3 regions of the Rothia sp. HMSC064D08 genome follow, and region 2 is predicted to be linked to each of the others. Evidence: riboswitches for the same ligand, from Rfam matches in the RefSeq annotation. Region 2 holds a riboswitch; each other region holds the start of a gene.
The links. A riboswitch is a leader RNA that binds a small molecule or an ion and turns the genes downstream of it on or off. The one in region 2 is predicted to bind S-adenosylmethionine.
Positions count from the first base shown of each region.

Region 1: it holds a riboswitch for S-adenosylmethionine, as region 2 does, so the genes downstream of both, HMPREF2625_RS06345 (bifunctional o-acetylhomoserine/o-acetylserine sulfhydrylase) here and HMPREF2625_RS00840 (AMP-binding protein) in region 2, are expected to answer to the same signal.
Region 3: it holds a riboswitch for S-adenosylmethionine, as region 2 does, so the genes downstream of both, HMPREF2625_RS05570 (nuclease PIN) here and HMPREF2625_RS00840 (AMP-binding protein) in region 2, are expected to answer to the same signal.

Region 1 covers NZ_KV797899.1:214,606-220,158, reverse strand. The annotation lists gene HMPREF2625_RS06350 (homoserine O-acetyltransferase MetX) at 1-693, opposite strand, end outside; gene HMPREF2625_RS06345 (bifunctional o-acetylhomoserine/o-acetylserine sulfhydrylase) at 789-2,135, opposite strand; SAM riboswitch class IV at 2,245-2,358, opposite strand; gene HMPREF2625_RS06340 (ArsR/SmtB family transcription factor) at 2,502-2,852, opposite strand; partial or broken gene HMPREF2625_RS11175 (MFS transporter) at 2,997-3,500, shown strand; gene HMPREF2625_RS11170 (MFS transporter) at 3,496-4,206, shown strand; gene HMPREF2625_RS06330 (ABC transporter ATP-binding protein) at 4,606-5,553, shown strand, end outside.
Region 2 covers NZ_KV797887.1:167,715-173,267, reverse strand. The annotation lists gene HMPREF2625_RS00855 (C4-dicarboxylate ABC transporter substrate-binding protein) at 1-560, opposite strand, end outside; gene HMPREF2625_RS00850 (C4-dicarboxylate ABC transporter substrate-binding protein) at 886-1,977, opposite strand; gene HMPREF2625_RS00845 (hypothetical protein) at 2,305-3,408, shown strand; SAM riboswitch class I at 3,701-3,817, shown strand; gene HMPREF2625_RS00840 (AMP-binding protein) at 3,823-5,553, shown strand, end outside.
Region 3 covers NZ_KV797899.1:29,735-35,287, forward strand. The annotation lists gene HMPREF2625_RS05550 (hypothetical protein) at 1-94, opposite strand, end outside; gene HMPREF2625_RS05555 (hypothetical protein) at 118-450, opposite strand; gene HMPREF2625_RS05560 (hypothetical protein) at 473-802, opposite strand; gene HMPREF2625_RS05565 (hypothetical protein) at 825-1,151, opposite strand; SAM riboswitch class IV at 1,416-1,544, shown strand; gene HMPREF2625_RS05570 (nuclease PIN) at 1,523-1,801, shown strand; gene HMPREF2625_RS05575 (PIN domain-containing protein) at 1,806-2,240, shown strand; gene HMPREF2625_RS05580 (cell division protein PerM) at 2,491-4,605, shown strand; gene HMPREF2625_RS05585 (hypothetical protein) at 4,739-5,221, opposite strand; gene purN (phosphoribosylglycinamide formyltransferase) at 5,420-5,553, shown strand, end outside.

The sequences.
Region 1 (5,553 bases), on a different contig from region 2:
GTCGCCGGAAACAAAATTGGCATCAGCACGGATGGCGAGGTTCTGGGTGTGCGCCCAGGAAATCTGTTCGGCAGTGGCGGCGGGGCCGGCGGCGATGACCGCGCATCCACGTACCAGCTCGGGGAAGGTTGCCGCCCATTCGATAGCGCGTGCTCCGCCGAGCGATCCTCCGATGACGTGGTGAAAACTCTTAATCCCTAACCGGGTGATAAGTTCGGCTTCGGCTCGTACCGAGTCGCGAATAGTGACGTGAGGGAAGCGTGATCCCCAGGGTTTCCCGGCGCCCGGGTATCCCTCGGGTACGATGCTTGCCGGGCCGGTTGAGCCGTAGCATCCGCCCAAGATATTGGGGGCGATCACAAAATATTTGGTGGTATCGACCACCGCGCCCGGCCCCACAATACCTTCCCACCAACCATCACTTTCGACCGCACGGATACTGGGTGCAGGCATATCCGATGTGGGAATCCCACGCGAAACATGGGTGTCACCGGTGAGGGCGTGCAGAATAAGAATCGCGTTGTCCCCAGCTTTATTAAGAGTCCCCCACGTTTCGTACCCGATGTTTACCTGTGGAAGCACGGTACCGTTTTCGAGGGTGAAATCACCGATCGCCATCTGCCGCAGGTACCCCTGAGCGCTGGGATGCTGCAGCTGCGACAGATAGGTGGCGTGTACGGTATTTTCCGTCATGTTTTCTCCTGGGTAACCGGTAGTTGGTAATGGCAGGCGAGAAACCGATACCGCGACCGGGCACTTACTGTGCAGCCCGGTCGCGGCGGTGCAGGTTAGGCGTTCAGAGTTGCAAAACCCAATTCTAGGTCTGCGATAATGTCGTCAATATTTTCGATACCTACCGAGAGACGCACAAAGTTTTTGCTCACCCCAATTGCCTCTAGCTCTTCCTCGGAAAGCTGCGAGTGGGTGGTGGATGCAGGGTGAATAACAAGCGAGCGTACATCGCCGATATTCGCAACATTGGAGTGCAGCTGCAGAGCGTCCACAAAGGTGCGAGTCTGTTCCAGGTCTGCGTCTTTGAGGGTGAATCCCACAACGGCGCCCGGTCCCTTCGGCAGGTATTTTTGGGCTCGCTCGTACCAGGGCGATGAAGGCAGACCGGCCCAGATCACCTGATCGACCAGCGGATGCTCCTCCAACCAGTTTGCGACCTTGGTCGCGTTCTCGATATGGCGTTCGATGCGCAGGGAAAGAGTCTCCAGACCGATACCAATGTTGAAGGCGTTAGTTGGAGAGATCGCCGCCCCGGTGTCGCGCAGAAGCGAAACTCGCGCCTTGAGAATATAGGAAAGGTTCGCACCGAAGGCGGAGTCTTTGCCCAAGTCACGGGCATAAACTAAACCGTGGTAGCCAGGTGCTGGCTCGTTGAACTTGGGGAACTTTTCAGGGTCGGCACCATAGTCGAAATTCCCGGAGTCCACGATAACGCCGCCGATTGAGGTGCCGTGCCCACCCAGATATTTCGTGGCGGAATGGATTACCACATCTGCCCCAAATTCGATGGGGCGCACAAGGTATGGGGTGGGAACGGTGTTATCGACGATTAGGGGAACGCCATTGTCGTGGGCGATCTGGGCGATAGGCTCGATGTCGAGCACATCGTTCCGGGGGTTAGGTACGGTTTCTCCGTAGAAGAGTTTCGTGTTGGGGCGAACCGCATCGCGCCATTGCTGCAGGTCGTCCGGGTTTTCAACAAACGTAGTTTCAACGCCGAGGTCGGCAAGCGTGTATTTAAGTAGGTTGTAGGTTCCCCCATAAATTGATGGGGAAGCCACGATATGGTCGCCCGCGCCCGCAATATTAAGAATCGCATAGGTAATAGCCGCTTGGCCTGAGGCCAGCAAAAGCGCACCCACTCCCCCTTCAAGGGATGCGATGCGGTTTTCGATAACCTCTTGGGTGGGGTTGTTCAGACGGGTATAGATAGGCCCAAGCTCAGCTAGAGCGAAACGGTTAGCGGCCTGTTCTGCGTTCTCGAAAACGAACGAGGTGGTCTGGTAGATAGGTAACGCCCGAGCTCCCGTTGCGGCATCCGGTGCCTGCCCCGCGTGAATCTGGCGGGTCTCAAATTTCCAACCGGCGGGGTTGGCGGGAGTCGGGACTGTAGTGTTGCTCATGCGAAGCTCCTTGTGATAGTTCAGGGGGCCGCATGCCGATTTCGGTACAGAGTTCTTAGGCTTTCTTCTCTGCAAACGAAAAAACGATGTACCAGAATCGGGCACATCGGTCCCGCGCTTGCGTTGTACTTTGTGTTCAACGCCTGGTCCTCACCCAGGGCACCCCACCGCGGAGGAGGGTTGCCGGCCAGCTAGCTGGGGCTTATCACTGGCTCTCATGACCTGCATCTAGAGTTTCATAGGAAGCGCGCACGGTCAAGCGGGATACGTGTTTTCGGCGTATTGTTGCAAAGATGACGTTTTATGAATTGCCTTTGCTCTGACCTCATTTTAGGGATTCGTATACTCTCAACCCGATTAGCCGAGTCAGGCACCTGTAGTATCCGCAGCAGATTCATCCCATTGGCCTTGACCCGGTGGTAGTCCAACAGAGTCTAAAAGACCGGGGAAAAGATTCTCAATCACGCTGTCTCGGCGTGTAATTTTACGGTGCGTTCCCAGCACTTCGGTGTGCATGAGCCCTGATTCTCGGAGCACTTTGAAATGATAAGACATCGTAGATTTGGCGATTCCATAGTCAAAATCACCGCAGAACTGCGGTCCGTGGTCAGCAATGCGTGCGAGAACATCTCGTCGAATGGGATCTGACAATGCGCCAAGGACACGATCCAACGTCACATCATCAGGGGTGGGGTGATGCAGCCGTTCTTTACCCATAACCATGCCTTTCCAGGTTCTTCGCATAACGTATTGAGCCTGCAAGACTCTGTGACAGAATATTACCTCTTGGGCTTGCCCTTTAGCATAATATAGATTTATTCTAATTTCGACGAACATAGAAATAGCATCAAGGGGTACACCATGAATTCTCACAATACATCTCATCAGCTACCTCAAAATTCTGAGGCAACCATGCGGCTTGTCTCATTCAGCACTCTCTTTGTCATCGGCACAGATACTCTGCTCACTGCCCCTCTGCTTCCGCTGCTCAGCAAGGAGTTCAACACCAGCACAGAACAATCAGGGTGGTTCGTCTCTGCATACGCTTTAGGGTATGCAGTTTTCGCACTCATTGCAGGCCCGCTGTCAGACCGCATTGATCGCAGGCGCATTATTCTTACCGGGTCCATCGGCTTTACGCTTTTTACGGGCTTATGCGGTTTAGCATGGGGGTTTTGGTCTCTTTTTACCGCCCGGTTTCTTGCGGGAGTGTTCGCTTCTCTGATCTCACCGCAGATTTGGGCATCTATCCCCATGACAGTGCCGAAACAAGCCATTATTAAAACTATGGGGTATGCAACGGCTGGACTTGCCATAGCCCAAATCGCCGGTATTCCTGTAGGTTCATTCCTCTCCACTTATGGATGGCAGATACCATTTTTTGCAATCGCCGCAGCGTCTCTTCTTCTCTTGGGTATACTCTATTCACGTTTTCCCAGCATTCCCCCCTGTGGCTGCGGCGCAAGATGGAAATTTTCTGACTCCCTACCTGCACGTTTTAAAAGCCCCTTCACTTTTGCTATCCCTCCTGGCGTACCTGATTTTCCAGACAGGAGTATTCGCATCTCTATCTTTCATAGGTTCATGGTTTGCGCGAGACTTTGGGGCATCGCAGACAACCATCGGTTTCGCCATGCTTGTAATCGGATGTGGCAACGCTCTAGGCTCCCTCACAGGGTCACGATTCGTCGCACATATAGGTATGCAAAAGACTATGCTCGTGGGGCTTATTGCACTCAGTATTGTGTATCTCTCAGTGTCATTGACAGCTAATTTCTGGACTGCTTTAGGTATTTTTACGCTTGCACTTTTTCTCGGAGGAGTTATGCTCCCCATCCTCATGGGAGAGCTGCAAAGCCATACCGCTATAGCTCGCGGTACTGTATCATCCCTCTCAAACACGGCAATGTACGCTGGAACAACTATCAGCGGTGCCGTCGGCGGTACATTACTCACACAGTTTCCGGGGTATAGCGGTATAGCCGTTATGAGCGCATGTGCAATCGCAATTTCTCTTGGGGTCTATGCACTTGGCGGAGCGTTCCGGCCGAAAAACGGGGAATCGTTTTAACTTCTTCGAATAAAATCAAAAAAAATTTAATCACAGCATTCCGTGAGCCATGCTACACTGATGGAAACCTTGAATCTAGGAGTGATGAGGTATGACCTCCCGCTAAAGTCGCACCGGCTCGCGGAATGCCCGCCCAGATGGTGGGCTCTAAAAATTTCAGAAATAACCCTGCTTTGGTTCGATACATTTCATGAGCGCATAGTGAGCACCTTGAACACCAAAGTTCTGAGGGTTTCATTGTTATACCTTCCGCATCTGCAGTCGGTGACTTGGGATTATTCAGGCACTAAGAAGTGCCTCTCTCACGACTATTCATCTCACCCGTCCCACATATTGCAGGCGTGCGAACACCATGCTCAAGAGGCTTCGGGTGACTAAGCACCGCAAGGTTTTATCACAATGTCTACAATTCTTGACGCGGCACAGCTATGCCGCACCTTTGGCAAAGGTGAACACGCTTTCACCGCTGTCGATAATGTTTCGTTCAGTATAAGCTCCGGCGAAATTCATGCTCTGCTCGGTCCCAATGGGGCGGGGAAAACAACGGTTGTGCAGATGTGCGCAACACTGCTGACTCCCACGAGCGGTACCGTGCGCATTGACGGGGTGGATGCACTTGCGCACCCCCAGCGTGCGCGCGCGTCCCTAGGGCTTGCGCTCGGCGGAGATACCGGGTTCTATCCGCGAGCATCCGCCCGCGATAATCTTCTCTTCTTCGCTGACCTTGCCGGGGTTAGCGCGCGCAAACGCCGTAATCAGGTGGCGAGCGCTTTGGAACGGGTCGATCTTGCCGATGTTGCCGCGAAGAAGGTACAGGAGTTTTCCCGCGGTATGAAACAACGTCTGCACATCGCGCGGGCACTGCTGGGCGAGCCGAAACTGCTGCTTTTGGATGAGCCGACGAACGGGCTTGACCCAGATATTTCGCTGACGATACGCCAGCTAATTCGCTCCCTCGCTGATGACGGCACCGCTATTTTACTCACGAGCCATCTGCTGGGCGAGATTGAGGAGTTAGCGCATCGGGTCACGGTCATCGGGGCTGGTCGTGTAGCGGTTTCGGGCACAGTGGCGGATATTACCGCGCACGCCGGGATCTCCGCTACCACCGTGGGGCGTGTGGGTGCGAATGCCGGGGCGGTGCTTCAAGAACTTGCCCGGTCTTTGGGCGATGCAGGAACAGTGTTGCTGACCCCGCGCGGCAGCGAGTGGGAGATCACCGTGTACTGGAATGAACGTTCTGTTTCAGAAGAGCCGCACCCCTTCAGTACCGAACACGCCGAGGCTCTGCTGACCCGTATTCTCGCTGAGCGTGAGGTTCAGATGCTCACACCGCTGTATACTCGC
Region 2 (5,553 bases):
TCGCCCCAGATCATGTAGTCGAAACCGCTGTTGTAGCGGGCAGAATCAAAATTACGAGCCCTGATATTTGCCAATTCCCCAGAAGACTTCATATTGTTGGTGAGCATTTGGTGCGGAACCTCGTTGCCGCCTCCCAAGTTATACTTGGCACTCCGGGCAGAACCTGCATCTAGGTGAAGATTAACGCCTGCCCTGCCGTCAGGGTTAGTAACATTCAAGTCAGCAAAAGACTGCACGATGCGGTCCAGCTCTTCCTCACTGGCAAGCTCGCCAGGCATATAATCCATCTCAACGAATACGTCTTTGTGGTAGGGATTTGCACCCATTTTCTTGTAATCGACTTCAGGTCTACCATCACCATCAGCATCGTATCCGTTGATTTCCACGCTGTCGGAAAGCCCATCACCATCCGTATCAGGTGAAGCCACCTTCGGGGCGACACCCGGGTTACCAGGGGCGACTGGCAACGTGTCTGCCGAGGCGGGCAGGGAATTCAGAGGGACGAGAAACACCAGGCTGACGAATGCCAGCATCAGGCGCGCTATAGTACGTAGTTTCATGAGAGATATTCCTTGTGTCGTTGTGTTGAGCGAGAGGAAATCTTTCTATGAGTGAGCGGTATTCATGGTAGGGAACCTATGGTGTGGCAGATTCCCACATGCGACGATGCGCATTAGTGGCATTGTGGTGCCGTTTGAGCAAGAGAGTGGTATATGAACGGTTGTATATGAATAACCGATAGATTAAGATTTCACCTGCATCCTAGCACCGTAAAATTTTATAAATCTGTGACATAAAACAAGTTTTGGGAGCGGACCATATCACAGGAATAAGTAAAGGTTTCTGGCAACATAACCCACTCCCGCACGCTGGCAGCATACAAGGCTAGCGAATAAGACCTTGCTCTCGTGCATCATCAGCCGTTATGAGATTAATCTCAATCTCTGGTGGAGGTTCAGGGCTTATCCCACGTCCGTGACTGACAGCTTGGGCCGGGAACCGCATCGTTTTTAGATCACTGGGTGCACTCAGAACGCTCTCGTATCCGTTGTTGTTGAGGTCTTTGGCGACGGGCACATCATCAATCTTACCGTTGTGATTAAAGTCTATGTTTCGATCTGCAGGTTTGCCCTCATAGAGGTATCCGCGCGCTTTGAAGCCGAACCCGCGCCGCTCACTGAGCGCCGACTCATCAAGGCTTAGCGCGTCTGTCTGGGAGTACCCAAAATAGAACGTTCCGTCTTTCATAGGAACTCCGGTGAGCTGATAATCATAGTTCATCACACTGAAGTAGTGGGGTTTGCTATTCTCAGCATCGTTGCCTCCATGATCAAGCCCCAAATTATGCCCGAGCTCATGCAGGAAGGTGCCCACGCGAATATCACTGCTGGCACCGCCCCAATAGGTTTTCCCGACAGTCACAACGAACCCGGCCTTGTGCTTGTAACCCATACCCGATGAGCTGTTGTTTCCGTGGTAGTCGCCCCAGATCATATAGTGGAAAATGCCTTCACGGGCAGGGTCGAAATTATGGGCTTTAATACGCGCCCAATCGCCCATATTCCGCAGCCCCTGATGCGACACCTCGTTACCGCCGCCCAAATTGTACCGAGCGCTCCGAGCAGATCCGGCATCCAGGTGCAGGTTAATACCCGGTTTTCGGTCAGGGTTACTGATCTTGAGCGCAGCGAATGACTGCACGATACGATCCAACTCTTCGTCGCTGCCGAGTTCGCCGGGCATGTAATCCATCTCGACGAATACGTCCTTATGGTTAGGGTTCGCACCCATCGCGGGATAATCGACATCAATAGCGCCGTCGCCATCGGCATCGTAACCGTACATCTCCCAAGAATCGGGAATACCATCGCCATCAGTGTCATAGGCGGGAACCGAGGCAGCGGAGGTGGGCAGGATATTCAGCAGCACCAGGCTGGCAACCGCCAGCGTCAGGTGCGCCGTGCGACGCATCTTCATGAGAGTGAGTCCTTTAGATGTATATGTTGAGTAAATACGAAATCTTCATATCGGCAGCCCGCAAGCCCAGAATGATGCGCCCGTACGGCGGTGAAACACAGAGACTTGCCGGAACATACACACGACAATAGGTCCGAAATGAGCGCGGAATACAGAATATCTTCCGCGTAATTTGAGGATGCTCAGATCGGGGCGAGTAAGCGTTTTATCGTAAAGATTTCATGTGTATCTTACATTGTTTAGGATTTTTGGGGTATATCCCGTAAAATTATTACTGGCGTGTAATCCGAGCGCCACTTATTCACCCAACCACTCATAGGAGTCATTGTGACCCACGCATCTACGCGGGGAGGTCTGACGCGCCGTCGTGTTCTGGCGGGCGCCGCTTGGACAACCCCAATTATTGTTTCTTCCGCTGTAGTTCCGGCTTATGCGGCTTCGTATGATGACACACGCCCTGACTACGGTATTTTTACCCAGGCGTTCGTCACCCACCAGGAACTAGACACTAACAGTTTCCTGGGGCTAGATTCATTTAGCGGCCCGGTTGAGAACGAGCACGCCAGCGTTCCGGCAGGTTCCAGTGGCCTCTACTCGGCTGGTGGCGGTAAGTTTACCCCCGGCGGCAGCATCGGCAAGGCAAAGTGGGGCGGTGCAGGTTTCTGGTTCTCAGCGCCCAAGGCAACCACTAAAGACGGTAAGCAGACATACTACTCGGGTACCACTACCCTACTCGCCGGTGCGCGCCTGCGCTTGGAGCACCGTTTCGTTTTCCCCGACTGGGCCGAGATCGACGGGGCAGAACCCCCGGGCTGGAATAAAAATACTGACGATTTTGCGGTTTCCCTCGTCGTCAATCCCACACCAGAAAACGGCGATAATCCCCAGCTCGTCGCCTTCAACGGTGGTGCTATGCACGGTTACTTCAGCGAGATGACCGCCAACGGCAATGAGCTGATAGGCTACGTCGATATTACGCTTGACCATGATGTTGTAGCTTCCAGTCATAACGGCGGCGGGACTCAGGTCTACAACCAGATCTTGGCCAGCCAGTTCGGTACACATTTTGAAGATTTCTATCTCGAACGCTACGGTGTGACCACCACCTTGACGATCCTCAACGGTACTCTGCGCTATGAGCCTGAGAACGGTGCCCCCAAGAGCGATATTGACCTGACCGGTCAGCAGGCTGTGGCATCCATCGATCATGTTGGCGAACCTGAGAATCCAGATCCGAGCACTCCCAGCACCCCCAGCGACAAGTCAAAGTCCAACTCGACGGGATCAACGGGTGACCAGAAAAACAAGGATCAAGAGAGCGACTTCACCGTCCGTAACGACATTCAGATCGATCCTAACGACTGGTTATCCGGGCAGAAAAACCCTAACGGAGCCTCGAAAGGCTCAACCAACGCACAAAAACAGAACTAATCGGTAATTTTGGGTGAGTAAACGGCACTCCCGCCGGGTAAATCCTCTTGACGAGGCGCATCCCGGTGGGAGTGTTTTTCTTGTGCTGTTCGCGAGCAGGTGGTTTTTGACCCGAGCAGGTAGGAAAATCCTACCTTGTCGACAAAATCCTACCTGCTCGCGGTATTGGGGTGTGGTGTGGATGCGTGGGCATGGGTGCAATGTTGCGGAATGTTACGAACGTGGCGCATACACGCGCAATATGACGGGGTGTCTTTGCACCTGCGCCAGCTACAGGGTTTACTAGATTGGTAATCCATCTAGAGCGACCGAGAGACCTGGCTCGACGACGTCGCAGCAACCTCGCCTGCGGTGGCGCATCATGCGCCTTCATAACGCCGAAGGTGCTAACGCCAGTAACCGATGGGAGATACTGTGGGACTTCCCTCCCCCTTTTCATTCACGAATCCTCTAGCACCCACCCCCAACCCCGCGCACGAATCTGACGAGGCGCGGGTAGCGTTCTGGGAAAAACAAGCCGAGCGCCTAACCTGGGGCAAGACTTGGGACAACGCGCATACCTTCCAGAAACCGCAGGTTATCGGAACCGATGCTGAGGGCATCGAAGAATACTCCGTACCCGAGATTAAGTGGTTCGAGGGCGGCAAACTCAACGTCGCCTACAACTGCGTGGACCGCCACGTGGAGGCGGGCCGCGGCGACAAAGTAGCCCTCTATTTCGAGGGTGAACCCGGTGACCGTGAAGCTATCACCTACGCCGAACTGCAGCGACGCATCGCCCGCGCCGCCAACGGCCTGCTCAAACTCGGCGTGCGTAAAGGCGACCGTGTAGTAATCTACCTGCCGGTTATTCCCGAAACCATTATTTTCACGCTTGCGTGCGCGCGGATCGGCGCAATTCACTCGCTCGTGTTCGGCGGGTTCTCGGCGGAGGCGCTGAAGTTCCGGGTGGAAGACACCGGCGCGAAGGTTCTGATCACCACCGACGGGCAGAACCGCCGAGGCAAGGTCGTGCCCGTTAAGGTGAATGCCGATGAAGCATGCTCAGGTGAGAACAATATCGAGCACGTGATCGTGGTGGACCGGACAAGCGCCGCAGACCCCGTGGCACACGCGCAGGTTCCTTGGACGACCGGGCGCGATATTTGGTACCACGACCTGGTGGACGATCAGCCCGATACCCATGAGTACGAGCTGCACGATGCCGAAGACCCGCTGTTTATCATCTATACCTCCGGCACCACGGGCAAACCCAAGGGCCTAGTGCACACGATGGCGGGGTATTTGGTGCAGACCGCATACACCCACGCGCTGCTGTACGATCTGCTGCCGGACTATGTGGATGACGATGGGGTGCTGCGCCCCGATGAACTGTCTGCCGTGAACGACCCGGCGAAGGTTGAATCGACTGTGCACTGGTGTACCGCCGATCTCGCGTGGGTGACCGCGCACACCTACGAAATCTATGGTCCGCTTGTGAACGGGGTGACCGAGGTTATTTTCGAGGGTACCCCCAATACTCCGCATTACGGTCGTCATTTCGAGGTTATCGAACGCTACGGCGTCACCAACTATTACACCGCTCCAACCCTGATTCGTTCCCTCATGGGGGCGTTTCCTGACGGCCCCGAACCCGGAAAATACGACTTCTCATCCGTGCGTCTGCTCGGGTCTGTGGGCGAGTCCATTAACCCTCAGGCGTGGAAGTGGCTGCGCAAGCACGTGGGTGGGGGTACCGCATCGTTTATCGATACATGGTGGCAGTCCGAGACCGGCTCGACCATCTGCTCCCCACGGCCACACGACCCCGCCTTCGCGCCCGAAGGGACCTTCCCCGAAGGTACCCCGCACTGCACTCCCCTTCCCGGATGCGCCACCCGCGAAGTCCCCGGAGTCTCGGTGCGCGTGGTGGACGAGCACGGTGACTTCGTTGAGCCCGGCAAACAGGGCTTCATTGTGGTCGATAAGATCGGCCCCTCCATGGCACGCACTGTCTGGGGCGACCCGCAACGCTACCTGAATTCCTATTGGAAGCACTACGGTACGCGCGGCTGGTTCCTCGCCGGTGACGGTGCGAAGGTCGATGATGAGGGCAACGTGTACATCCTGGGGCGCATCGACGATGTGATCAACATTTCTGGGCAC
Region 3 (5,553 bases), on a different contig from region 2:
CAACGACTGCTCCCCAGCCCGCTAGGATGAACAATCCAATACCGAGAATGAGGAATAGTGCAGCTATTGCCCCGACCATACGTGCAGTTTTCATGCTTTCCCCTTGAGTAACTGACTTTATGGATTCATCTGTTCCCGGCCTTCTGCTTCTGCCGAGGGTGTTTTATTCTGCTCAGCATGCTTATTTTGTGCCTTGCGTGTATTCCTGGTCGCCGTTGTGAAGAGCAGAATTAAGGTGATAATGCCGGTGAGGAAGCCGATACCTAAGAACCATAGGCTCAGATTATTAGTCGCCATGACGAGGGGACTTGCTCCTGCGGGATCGATGCCCCTCCACTCGAAGGCGTGGTATTCCACGAGTGAACCCCAGCCGGCTAGGATGAGCAATCCAAACCCGATAACCAGAAGTACTGCGGCTACTGCCCCAACGGTGTATATAGCTTTTTTCATGAGCACTCCTTAGATGCTGACTCTATGAATCAACCTGGTTATGGTCGCCTTCTACCAAGGGGTTTTTATTCTGCTCACTGTGCTTATTTTGTGCCTTGCGTGCCTTCTTGGTCGTCGTTGTAAAGAGCAGAATAAAGGTGATAATGCCGGTGAGGAAGCCGATACCTAAGAATCGGAAACTTATATTCAAAGTTGCACGTGTGAGCGGACTAGCTCCCTCGAATTGAATACCCCTCCATTCAGAGGCGTGATACTCCACGAGAGCGCCCCATTCTCCTAAAATAAACAGGACTATGCCACAAAAGAAGACCACTGCAGTTGTTGCTCCAACTATGTAGATAGCTTTTTTCATGAGCGCTCCTTAGATACTGACTCTATGAATCAATCTGGTTCTGACCATCTTTCAGGAGGTCTTGAGCCTGTTTAGGATACTTTTTGTGCGTCTTGCGGGAGTTCCTGATCGCCGTGGTGAAGAACGGAATCAAGGCGATAAAGCCAGTAAGAAAGCCGGTGCCTAAGAACCAGTAGCTGAGGTTGCCGGTTGCTCGCGTTAGGGGACTTGCTCCTTTATGCTGCACGCCCCTCCACTCGAGGGCATGATACTCCACGAGTGAGCCCCAGCCTGCCAGGATGAACAAGCCAAACCCAATGATCAGAAAAATTGCGGCCACTATCCCCATGATCTGTACAGTCTTTTTCACAGTTATCACTCTTTCTTTCCGGAAGCGTAAAGCAGACGTGACATGGTGATATATCAGAGGCAAGATAAATTTCTGTACATTACCCAGTGTGCCGTGATTCTTCTCGAATGTGTAGACCTGTCCTGAATGTCCAAAACTTCACACTACGCCGCCATGAGGCGGCTATATACAGATATGCATTCATAATCGCGTTATGTAAATCACAAGATTTTGACGGGTTCGCACGTTTACAGATTCCTGAAAGCTGTTGTAACCTGGATTCAGCTTCAAGAGTTTCGACTGATAAGCTCCGACTATGGTCGAACGCCAACCCCATGTTCACGGGTGGCTCGGATGACGAAGCGGTTTGTATTCGCCGCCTTAGGTGGCACTTGGTACAGGCAAGAGCAACGCGAAAGGAACGCGCATTCGGCGCATGGTTGTCAATGTACAACAGCTCTTCATCTCCAGCATCCCCCCTTACTCCTGCACGCTCTTATCAGGAAAATTTGCGTGCCGCATCTGTGCCCGCACGCGGCGGTTACCAGGCAGTAAGCATTCAGGATTACGCACGTATTTCTTCTAAGCGCGACGAATTCCTCAATTTTCTGCTTCTTCCCAACCCTGAGGGTATTCCCGCCGTCGAATATGCCGGTCTGCGCGTAGCATAGGGGTATGAGCGCCTCAGGACTGCTTCTCGACTCGGATGTTCTCGCCGAGATTCGCAAAGCCACACCAGATCCCAAAGTTGTTGCCTTTCTGCGCCGCCGCGCCTATAAACACCTCTACATTTCGGTGCTGAGCGTAGGCGAGCTCAAAGGACTCTACCCCTACCCAGAGACCGACCGCTGGATTGCCGAACTTCTCGACAGATTCGCCGACCACATCATTAACGTGGATGCGCGCGTAAGCCTCGAATGGGCGGGACGCAGCGCCCCGCGCGGCACCCACAGTCACGGACGTAAAGATGCCGAGCCCCTGCCCACCGCCGCCCTCGAAGGTCTGATGGCGGCGAGCGCCCAAGCTCACGACCTCGAAATTGTTTCTTCAAAAGCTGAGGTGTACCGGTCCTGGGGCGTACCCGCAGTGAATCCGTGGATCGAAGACTAATTGTCCGTCCCGTATTTCGCTGTAAGCGCCGGGGGAGTACCTGCGTGTTCGAGAAGACCGTGAGAAATGCTCGGCGCAGTTATCTGTACACGCCGCTGCAGCGGTGATAACGCATCGGTAACGTTCATGTAACCCCTATGTTCACGGTGAGCAGTTAACGAAGGTTAGCCGCCAATTAACCGGAACTATTTCCCCGAAAGCTCAGCAGGCTCACACGAGCTGGCGGGTTTCATGGCATGATGGAAGAACGATGAAAAGTAGCTCTTCTACATCCCGGTATTCTGCCCCTATGCCACTCTGGCTGCAGGGCATCGTTGAATTAGTTTTTACCGCCGCGCTTTCTTTCGGGCTTGTGCTCGTTCTGCTCATGGCGGTGTGGTTTACCAACGGTTTTAACCGCATGGATTTTCCCGCCCTCGCAACTCTTGCTTCCCACCTGTGGCTGCTCATGCACGGTGTGCCGCTGAATATTCCGAATGCTTTCGGCATTATTCTGCCGCACGGCATGCTCACACTGGTGCCCATGGGGTTGAGCATTATTCCTGTGCTCTTATGCTTTAGGTCTGGGCGGAAACTGGCGCGCGCATCCTATGAGGGGGAATTCTTCAAGCCCGTATTATTAGGGTGCGCTGCCTACGGTATTTTTGCCGCCGTCGCTTTTGCTTGGGCGAGCACCGAACGGCATCTGTTGGGTATTGTTGGTGCGGCGTTGATTCCGCAGATCGTGGTGCTGGTCGGGTTGATCTGGGGCGGCTACTATGAATCGCGTTCGCTCGCCCGTATGGTGGGCGTGAACACCGCTGAACAGATTTCGCAGATGAGCCAGTACTCGCGGTGGGCGAGTTCTTATGTGTGGTCGATTGTGCGTGCCTCCATGGTGGCGATTTTCTCGCTCATTATGGGTGGTGCTCTGGTGCTGGTGGTTGCCATGATGATGCGCTGGTCGCAGATCGCAACAATCTACCAGGAACTTCACGCCGGGCCGGTGGGGGCGCTCGCGGTGACCCTGCTGCAGCTGGGTTACCTCCCGAACTTGGTGATCTACGCGATGTCGTGGACTACCGGCGCCGGGTTTGCGTTCGGCGTGGATACGCATGTGGGCTGGTCGCAGACGACGATGGGCGATCTTCCGCTCTTTCCGGTGCTGGGTGCTATCCCTGAGAGCCTGGGCTGGATCGGGTATGCGGGTCTGGCGGTTTCGCTGGGCGCCGGGGCCGTTGCCGGTTGGTGGTTCTTGCGTGAAGGTGAAGACCACGTGGACGAGTGGATCACCATGAAGGTACGTTACCGGGTGATTGCGCTGCCGCTTTCTTCGCTCGTGTTGGGTTCGCTGGTGGGTGTGCTCTGCGGTGTATGGGCTTATATTTTGGGTTGGATTTCCAGCGGATCGTTGGGTGTGGGGCGTTTTACCGAGGTAGGCGCATCGCCCGCAGCTTTCGCCGTGGCGACCGCAATAACCCTGGGTGCGGGTACCGCGTTGGGTAACCTGCTGTGCCATGTGCTTTTGCCCGACAGCAGTCGCGAGTTGCCGCGTTTTGCCGATGAACGTCCCAATCTGGGCAGTCGCATGAGCGAGATGCTGCAGCAGCGTCGCGCGGCGCGGGCGGAGCGTGAACAGCTCAGGAACGATGAACAGGAACGCGAGGCACAAGAACGTGAAGAGCAGGCGCGTGAGCGGGCTCAGCAGCGGCGCGAACGCGTCAAACAGGTGCACGCCCGCCGTGCAGAACTCAATAAATTTGCCGAACAGGAAGAGGCGCAGCGAGCGCATGGTTTAGGTATCAAAACGGAGCAAGAATCCTTGCGTGAAGACGGTTCCGCTGAAGCTGCAGACTCGAAGGATGCGGCATCTGACGAGCAAACCATCGAGCTGTCGGGAGCGGATGAACCCACCGTGGAACTTGATACCTCTGAGAAATCCGGTGGGGGTACCGAGGACGCGCCGCGCACGGTCAAGCCCGGCAAGCGTGAGAAAGCCCCTGGGAAGCCGGTCTTTAACCGTGTTCCGCGCCCCGAAACCTCCGGTAATGGCGGTGATACTAAGGGCGATCGGGAGACACGGGAGCAGAGCGTTCGTACAGGGGAGTCTGGGCCGCAGAAGGCCTCCTCGTCAGCGGAGTTCCACGAGCCCGGGTATAAGCGTTTTGCCGTGCCGCGCCCGGTTGCCGCATCACCCGCATCCGATCAGGAGAGCACGGAAGGTTCGGAGCAGTCGCACGAGACTACCGTTCAGGAGAAGCGTCAGCTCACGCCTACTCAGGCGATGGCTGTTATCTTCGGAACCCCTGAGTCGACCGAGGATGAATCTTCGGAGGAAGAACCCGCCACGGGTCAGAAATCCTCGCAGAAGAAGAGGAAAAAATAACTTTCGCGCCCGATATGGCGATATATAGGGAACACCTAGAGGGCTAGAAGTATAGCGGAATATAGCAATTGTGCCGAGTGAATCCTTAAGATTCACTCGGCACAATTATTTGAAAATCTCCCCCAAGAAGGGCTTATGGAGCAGGCTGACCGATCGAAACAGAAGTATTGGCGCGCACTGCATGGTCGAAGGATTCTTGACATTGCTTCATATCGGTATCCGTCAGCGCGTGGGAGTAACACTGCCGATAGTTTTGCGCATCCGGGTTCAACGCCATGACAAGCCCCGAAAGAAGCGTCCACCCCGCAAAAAGAAGGCTTAGCCCCGCGGCAACGTAGAGAATCCACGGCCCCCGCCCTTGGGCATTACGCACTATCGCCATAATGGTCAGCCCAATCCCCAGAAATACCAAGACAAAAAGCAGAAGAAACAGGGGGAAGGGGCTCAACAAGAAGGGGGTTCCCGATAGGGTCAGCATAGAACCCGCAAGCAATAGCCATAAACTGCGCATCAGCTTGCGGCGGCGCTCTTCGGGAGTGAGCTGCGGACGCTTCGGCGCAGGCGGCATCGGTTGCTGCGGCGGCACTTGGGGGTACGACGGGGGCATATTTGACATAGGTTAAGGGTACCTCCCTGCGGCGGTCTGCGGTCACGAGAATCACCGTGAAACCCTGAAAATCTGGACTGGGGGAGGGCCGCCAGCTTATCGTTTCGGAATTGGCTTAACTACAGAATTTATGGTGCGGTGCCCGTGGCATAGGTGCTACCCAGCCGCTATGTGATGCGCTAAACTATTGCTGTGCGAATTGTGATAATGGTCTCCGGGTCCGGTACTAACCTGCAAGCTATTCTCGACTCCGTAAAGGCTGACGAGCTGAAAGCAGAGATCGTCGCCGTAGGCGCTGATAAGCCCTGCACCGGCCTTGACCGAGCTGCCGCAGCCGGGGT